2 regions of the Buttiauxella noackiae genome follow, and region 2 is predicted to be linked to the other one. Evidence: predicted binding sites of a transcription regulator. Region 2 holds the regulator's gene; the other holds the start of a gene.
The links. Region 2 encodes CRP, which controls carbon source genes, mostly activating them, when cyclic AMP is high. Its sites were predicted from a motif close to ATGTGANNNNNNTCACAT; they were not measured.

Region 1 (4,187 bases), on a different contig from region 2:
TCATTTTGTCTTCGGTCAGTTTGTAATAACGAATCGATATCGCAGTAATTATGTAGAAAACTGCCGGTAGTACTGTAAATAGAATTAACACACCACGTACAGCTTCGGCCGATTGCTGCTCAACACCAGCCTGATAACCAAACCAGGCCAGGCCCCATCCGGTTAATGCGCCCCCAATTGCGACACCCAGTTTAATAATGAAGATATTCGCTGCAACGTTCATTCCGGTGATACGGCGTTGGGTTTTCCACTCGCCGTAGTTATTTGCATCGGTAATCATCGACCATTGCAGTGGAGCATTGATGCCTTGCAATATATTAAGCGCAATGTGTACCAGGAAAGCCGGGACCCAGTAGTTGGTTGGAAGTACAAGGAACAATAACCCGACTAATGCGCTCAGCACATTTACCCAAATAGAAGCACGGATTTTACACATCCAACTGCCAAGGGTTTTTGCAAATAAACTGCCGAATACTGCGGCGATGGTAGTCGCAAGCATAAACATAGAAATAACGCCACTACCCTGATGAAGGATATATTGTACGAAATAGACCAATAAACTCCCTCGCACCACAACACCGCATAACATCGCCAGGTTATAAACAGACAAAATACGCCACTGGTCATTTTTTAATAAAACTTTCAGATCGCGCATAATATTCAGGTTTTCTTCTTTTACTGGTGTAATACGTTCGCGGGTGGTGAAGAAACAAACCAAGAACATCACGCAGCCAATAACACCAAAAATACCCATCGCCCACTGCATACCCGCGGCTCTGTCTGTTGGGGAGATGAAATCAGCCAGCGGCAGAATTAGCGCGGTACCCATTGCACCACCGATTGGAGCAATGGCAAAACGCCATGATTGCAGAGAAAGGTTTTCCTTTGGATCAGAGGTAATTGCAGCACCCAACGAGCAATATGGAATATTTATGGCGGTATACATTAATGTCATGAATATATATGCGAGAACGGCGTAGACAATTTTACCGGTTTGGTCAAAACCGGGCGTTGAATAAACCAACACACAACTTACCGCAAATGGTACACAAATTATCAATAACCACGGACGGAATCGGCCCCAGCGACTTTTTGTTTGGTCGGCAATGGCGCCCATAATAGGATCCGTAATCGCATCCAGTACCCTGACGACCAAAAATAAAGTCCCCATTACTGCTGGGGGTAAGCCATAAATATTGGTATAGAAATAAGCGAGAATGGCAACTGAAGAATCAAACACGATGTGACTTGCCGCGTCACCCAGTCCAAACCCCAGTTTTTCTTTGATGGTAATTTTTTCAGTTAATACCGACATACATTCACCTTTATAAGAGTCGGAACATGCCACTAGTTATATGTGGTGAATCTGAACAGGAGTATTGTAATTTTTAATTTATGTTTTATGTTTCTTATCAATTGTGACGGGGTTATCTCTTATCCCATTCTCTTTGTAGTGAATTTTCCTTATTTCATGCATATTTTTGAACCCCATCACACTTACCGTTAAAAACCAAAAAACGTAATCTCTCAGTCTATTCTGGCAATTGTTTACTCCCTCATTCATCACCCATATTGATAATTAAAAAATTATCTTCGCGAACAGTCGCGTGGATGGCTGAACTCGAAAGGGGAATATTATGTCTGCCATTTATAAGGATGCTCACCGCCCGGTAAATGAACGTGTCGCTGATCTGCTGTCGCGCATGACCCCGGAAGAAAAATTTGCCCAAATGCATGCATGGTGGCTGGTTTTATCAAGTGATGGTAACCACCGGGAGCGCACGGATTTAAGCGATGAATTTGCAGGGGTAAAGGAACAGTCGGCACTTACCGAGCGTATTAAACTGGGGGTGGGGCAAATTACTCGACCATTGGGCACTCATATTGTTGATGCCAAAGAAGGCGTGCGTGCCGCTAACCGCTTACAGAAAACGCTGTTAGAAGAAACCCGACTGGGTATTCCGGCGCTGTTTCATGAAGAGTGTCTGGTGGGCCTGTTGTGCAAAGATGCTACGTTATTTCCTTCATCCCTGAATTATGGCTCGACCTGGGATTTGGATCTGATTGAACGTGCGGCTGCTGCTATTGGCGAAGAGGCTCGTTCAACCAACTGCCACCAGGGGCTGGCTCCGGTGTTAGATGTGTCGCGCGATGTGCGTTGGGGCCGTACGGAAGAGACTTTTGGTGAGGACCCGTGGCTGGTTGGGATGATGGCGACGCATTATGTCAAAGGCTTGCAGGGTAAAAACCGTGACCTGTTAGCCACGCTGAAACATTACGTTGGTCACTCATTTAGTGAAGGTGCGCGTAATCACGCTCCGGTTCATCTTGGTTTTTGCGAACTAAACGATATTTTTTTGCTGCCGTTTGAGATGGCGGTGAAGCTCGCTAATGCGGGTTCGGTAATGCCGGCTTATCACGATATTGATAACCAGCCGGGTCACTCTGACGAATTCCTGATGACCACAGTCTTGCGTGAGCAGTGGGGCTTTGACGGACTGATTGTGGCCGATTACGGCGGCGTGAGCTTGCTGCATCAACATCATGGTGTTTCACATGATGCAGCAGAGTCTGCGGCGCTGGCATTTAATGCTGGGCTGGATGTGGAGCTACCGAAAGATGATTGTGCTCGCCATCTTTCAGAAGCAGTAGAGCGCGGACTTATCACTATGCAAAAAGTCGATGAGATTGTAACTCGCGTATTAAAAGAGAAGTTCCGACTTGGCTTATTTGAGCATCCTTACCGTGATGAAAGCGGTGTGGTGCTGCAAAGTGCAGCCACCATAAAGATTGCTCGGGACGTGGCGACACGGTCAATCACCATGCTTGAGAACGACGGAACGTTACCGTTGAAGGGGCAGCCACGCGTTGCGGTGATTGGCCCGACGGCTGATGATCCGCTTGCACTCCTGAGCGGCTATAGTTTCCCGGTGCATCTGATTATCAGCGATATGCTTGAGCAAACCTCGCAAGTGACAACGCCGCTGGAAGCTCTGCGTAATCAACTGGGCAGCGATAATGTGCATTACAGCAAAGGTTGCCACATTATTGAGAAACGCATGGCTGGCGCGCCGGTATTTCCCGGTGATAGCGGTGGCAAACAGATGCAGGCATCACCGGTGTCAGATGATATGTCACTGATTCCTGAGGCCGTGAAAACCGCTGAGCAAAGCGATGTTGTGGTGCTGTGCGTCGGGGACTTATCCGGTTTGTTCCAAAGCGGTACGGTTGGAGAAGGTTCAGACACGGATAGTCTGTTGTTGCCTGGCGTGCAGCAACAGTTACTTGATGCGTTGATTGCTACTGGCAAACCGGTAGTTGTTGTGATGACCGGTGGGCGGCCATACAACCTGGGTGGTCAGGAAGATAACGTTGCGGCGCTATTAATGGCCTGGGCGCCGGGGCAAGAAGGCGGCCATGCGATCGCCGATATTATTACCGGCCATGCAGAGCCTGGCGGGCGGCTGGTCGTTTCCATCCCCAAAAGCGCGGGGGCGATGCCCTATTACTACAATCATAAACTGAAGAGCGGCGGCACACCGTTTGCTTTCCATTTTGGTTCTCGTTACCCATTCGGTTTTGGTAAAACCTGGACTGAATTTGATTACGGTCCGCTACAGTTTGAAAGCAGAGATGTTCCTAATGAAGGCGGCGTAGTTAGCGTTGGCATCACCGTGAGCAACAATGGGATGGTGTCCGGGAGTGAAGTTGTGCAGCTGTATGTTCACGATAAAGTCGCATCAATGGTGCGCCCTGTTCAGGAATTAAAAGCGTTCCAGCGGGTGCATCTTGAACCCGGTGCCAGTGCGCGGCTCACATTTAGCGTTCCGACCGATATGCTGAATTTCACGTCACGACGCGGAGAACGCATAGTTGAAGCAGGCGAGTTTGAGATTCGTGTCGGGGCTTCCAGTGCGGATATTCGAAGCTCTGGATGTGTGATGATCACTGGTGACACTAAGGTAATTGGTGGTAACTGGCGAATGGTGAGTCATTGCAAGATTGAATATCTAAAGTAATCCCCTAAATAATTCGAGTTACAGCAAGGCGGCAAGGGAGCAAATCCCCAGGAGTTTACTTTAGTAAATGACTGGGGTTTGTGAGTGCAGCCAACGCAGCTGTAGCTTGAAGAATGACGGGGATAAAAGGATAAAAAAAAGCCCATCGTTGAGATGGGCAAAGACTAC
Region 2 (4,187 bases):
GGGGTCATTACTTAGAATCAGGCGAATGGCACTTTGATCCCTTTCCAGCGCATCGTGCGCGTTCTGGCGCAACAAGCCACTCTGCCATTGTGGCCATAGCCACACCATACCGCCAAAGGCTATCAAACAGCCTAGCAAGGTATCTATCAGGCGAGGGACGATGTACTGCTCGGCACTTAATGTTATCAATTGCAGGGTATAAACGGCTGTCACCGTAAAGCCTATCGTCGCCCAGCCGTAGCTTTTGCGAATAAACAAATAGCTCACCAGCGTAATGACCAACATCGCGCCCAGGGCAATGCTTTGCGGGAAGTGGAAGTGCAGCGCAATACCTGCGATGGCAAGGCCTGCGATGGTGCCAGCCGAACGGTGGAGAATTCGAACACGTGTGGCACCGTAGCCGTTTTGTGTCACGAACATCACCGTCATTAAAATCCAGTAGGGCTTGGGCAGATGTAAAAATGCACCTAACAGACTGGCTATCGTGAGCATCACACCCAATCTTGCTGCGTTGCGAAGCGCCGCTGACTTCAATGATAAATAGCTTTTTAATGCCGCCCACAGCGGCAAACGGCGCTGCCGGTCTTCCATTAAATCACGGACATAGAGTGGGCGTTGAGTGCGTAGCACGCGAGCGACACGGCTGAAGTGGTAATGACAAAATTGCCCTACCGGGTTATCTGGATTCTGTCGGGCGATTTTCTCAAGGGCATCGATCTGTTTTTCCATCGTAAAACGCTGTGGATAACGATGATAAAGAATATCGTCAGCCAGTACACGTAGCCGCGCCGCGATTGTCTGGGCATTCCAGCGAATAACCGCTTCTGCATGGCTTTTCTCGACGAGTTTTTGCACTTCCGCAGGCTGGTGAAGGCTTACCGAGATGTGTTCCTGTAAATCTAAAGCCACCTGAAAAGCACGCAGCAAGCGCTTGTAGCCGTTATGCTGATTCGCCGCCAGCATATGAAGCTGTTGGTAGCATTGAGTAATGAGATCTACTGCTTTTTGCTGACGAGCCAGTAGCGGAGGCAGCGCTTTTTCCGGATCGGTATGTTGAGTCAGCATGCCGTATTTTGCTTCACAGTAATCTGCTAACTGCCGATAGAGCAGGCTCAATGATTCGCGTAATGGCTGCTCGCGCCACATCCAGAACCAAAACCAGTTAAATACGCCGTACCAAATCGTACCGGAGACATAAAGTAGCATCGGCTTCCAGATTGGCATATTCCCGGCCATGCTGAGCGTAAAAATAGCGGCAATCAGTGAAGCGGGAAGTAGACGCGCGTGAAGTGAGCTGATTTCTGCCGTGACACCCAGTAAAAGTGCCATCACAACAAGAATGATAGGCAGTGGCACACTGGTATACAAAAGTAGCAACTGCATGATCAAGCTACTGATGGCAAAAAGGCTGCCGCCAATAATCAAACGTTTGAAGAAGCGCTTATGGGGAGTGTCAAGGCCCGCAATATTGCAGCAGGCAGGAACTAACGAGAAAAGCAGGCCAGACTGGAGATCGCCAACGAGTAAACCTACCGCCACAGGGAGGCACAGCACCAGCGTTTGTCGCAGTGCGTAATTCACCTCGGGATGGTAGATAACTCTTCGCCACATAAACCCTTCTTACTTAAAGCTGCAGCGGCGTTAGCTGCATTCATTCACCCGAATCACTTACTTGAGTAAGCTCATCGGGATGAACTCACTTGCTGCCTAAACGGGTTTCAGATTTGGTTTTTTTGAGACAAAAATGGCGTGTTATTGAAGTAACACGCCATTTTTTTAGACGGAGATTAACGAGTGCCGTATACGACGATCGTTTTACCGTGAGCGGAGATCAGATTTTGATCTTCCAGCATTTTCAAGATGCGACCAACAGTTTCGCGAGAGCAACCCACGATCTGACCGATTTCCTGACGGGTAATTTTAATCTGCATACCGTCCGGGTGGGTCATTGCATCAGGTTGTTTAGCAAGGTTCAGCAGTGTCTGCGCGATACGACCGGTAACGTCCAGGAATGCCAGGTTGCCTACTTTCTCAGAAGTGACTTGCAGACGGCGTGCCATCTGCGAAGAAAGGCGCATCAGAATGTCTGGGTTGACCTGGATTAGCTGGCGGAATTTTTTATATGAAATTTCAGCCACTTCACAGGCACTTTTAGCACGAACCCAGGCACTACGCTCCTGACCTTCTTCGAACAGCCCTAACTCACCAATGAAATCGCCCTGATTTAGATAGGAGAGGATCATTTCCTTGCCCTCTTCATCTTTAATCAGAACAGCCACAGAGCCCTTGACGATGTAATACAGCGTCTCTGCCTTCTCACCTTGGTGAATGAGTGTGCTCTTCGATGGATACTTATGAATGTGGCAATGGGACAAGAACCATTCGAGAGTCGGGTCTGTTTGCGGTTTGCCAAGCACCATGCGCGGTTATCCTCTGTTTTATAACTGGCTACCAACGACAGGACGCTAAACATCCTGTCTGGCGTTGCAAGTAATTAGAATATTCCCCACCTTGGGGAGATGGCATGCAAGTCATTCTTGCTGCCTGTAATTAGTGATGTCCTCTGCATACATGCATTACGTCAATGTATCGATGTAGCATCTGGATTGTTTTAGCATAGCTTTTGACAAGTGTCTCCTGTTGTATCGTTTCAGCTTGACGCATGTCGCCTTCCGTTGCCAGATTTGCTGAATCTGCGTACTCTGAACGGTAATTTATCTACAGGAGTAAGTAGCATGCAGGCACGAGTGAAATGGGTTGAAGGGTTTACCTTCCTGGGTGAATCCGCTTCAGGGCACCAGATTCTTATGGATGGCAATTCTGGTGATAAAGCACCAAGCCCAATGGAAATGGTGCTGATGTCCGTTGGCGGTTGCAGTGCAATTGACGTAGTTTCTATTTTGCAAAAAGGCCGCTACACCGTGACCGACTGTGAAGTGAAACTGACCTCTGAGCGCCGTGAAGAGGCTCCGCGTTTGTTTACACATATCAATCTGCATTTCATCGTGACAGGCAAAGAGTTAAAAGATGCTGCAGTTTCCCGCGCAGTAGATCTCTCTGCTGAGAAGTACTGCTCTGTTGCACTGATGCTTGAAAAAGCTGTCAATGTTACTCATAGCTATGAAGTGATTGAAGGCTAATTTATCCGTTATCCTTCGAGCAGCAGGGGGTTGTGAGTGCCGCCCACCAGCAAATCGAATGCTAACGGGCATAAGTCATGACAAGGGCGGTGATCAATCGCCCTGATTAATATTTCGCCCTTCCGCCAACCGTTTCACTAACGGTGTCATAATCAATTCCATCGCCAGCCCCATCTTGCCGCCCGGCACCACCAATGTATTGATATGCGAAATAAATGAGCCTTGTAGCATGGCGAGTAAATACGGGAAATCGATGTCATCCAGCCCGCGAAAATGAATCACCACAAAACTTTCATCCAGTGACGGGATGCCGCGAGCCGCAAATGGGTTCGACGTATCAACAGTTGGGACGCGCTGGAAGTTGATGTGGGTGCGAGAGAATTGCGGCGTGATGTAATTGATATAGTCATCCATAGAACGAACCACAGAATCCATTACCGCTTCACGGGAATGCCCGCGCTCGCTGGTATCTCGCACCAGTTTTTGTATCCACTCCAGGTTCACAATCGGTACCACACCAACCAGTAAATCCACGGCTTTGGCTACATCATGCTGTGGCGTGACCACACCGCCGTGCAAACCTTCATAAAACAAAACATCAGTGGGTTCTGGTAGTGGCTGCCATGGCGTAAAGGTTCCGGGGATTTGGTTCCAGGGTACTGCTTCATCGTAAGTATGTAGATACTTGCGTGACTTACCTTGCCCGGTTCTCCCGTACTCAATGAAAGTTTGCTCAAGTAAACCAAAGTCATTGGCTTCCGGGCCGAAATAGCTGATATGGCGCCCAAGGTCGCGTGCTTTACGAATAGCCATATCCATTTCAGGACGAGTGAAACGATGGAAACTGTCACCTTCAACTTCCGCTGCACGTAAATTGAGTTGCTGGAAGATTTTACGGAAAGCAAGGCTGGTGGTTGTCGTTCCCGCGCCGCTGGAACCTGTAACGGCAATAACCGGATGTTTGGCTGACATAAGGCAACAACTCCATGGGTGATAGCAAGTGTGTGTAAGTAAGGGCTGGCCCTCACTCTCAGGGAGATAGCTGGG

Region 1: the regulator CRP is predicted to act here: its motif matches at 1,480-1,497, upstream of IX31_RS04430 (glycoside hydrolase family 3 N-terminal domain-containing protein).

What each region holds. Positions count from the first base shown of each region.
Region 1 is NZ_JPRU01000001.1:986,082-990,268, reverse strand. It holds gene IX31_RS04435 (glycoside-pentoside-hexuronide (GPH):cation symporter) at 1-1,315, opposite strand, end outside; gene IX31_RS04430 (glycoside hydrolase family 3 N-terminal domain-containing protein) at 1,638-4,019, shown strand; RNA gene rprA (antisense sRNA RprA) at 4,150-4,187, opposite strand, start outside.
Region 2 is NZ_JPRU01000003.1:15,621-19,807, reverse strand. It holds gene IX31_RS15970 (YccS/YhfK family putative transporter) at 1-1,611, opposite strand, end outside; gene crp (cAMP-activated global transcriptional regulator CRP) at 1,788-2,420, opposite strand; gene IX31_RS15960 (OsmC family protein) at 2,736-3,140, shown strand; gene IX31_RS15955 (phosphoribulokinase) at 3,234-4,112, opposite strand.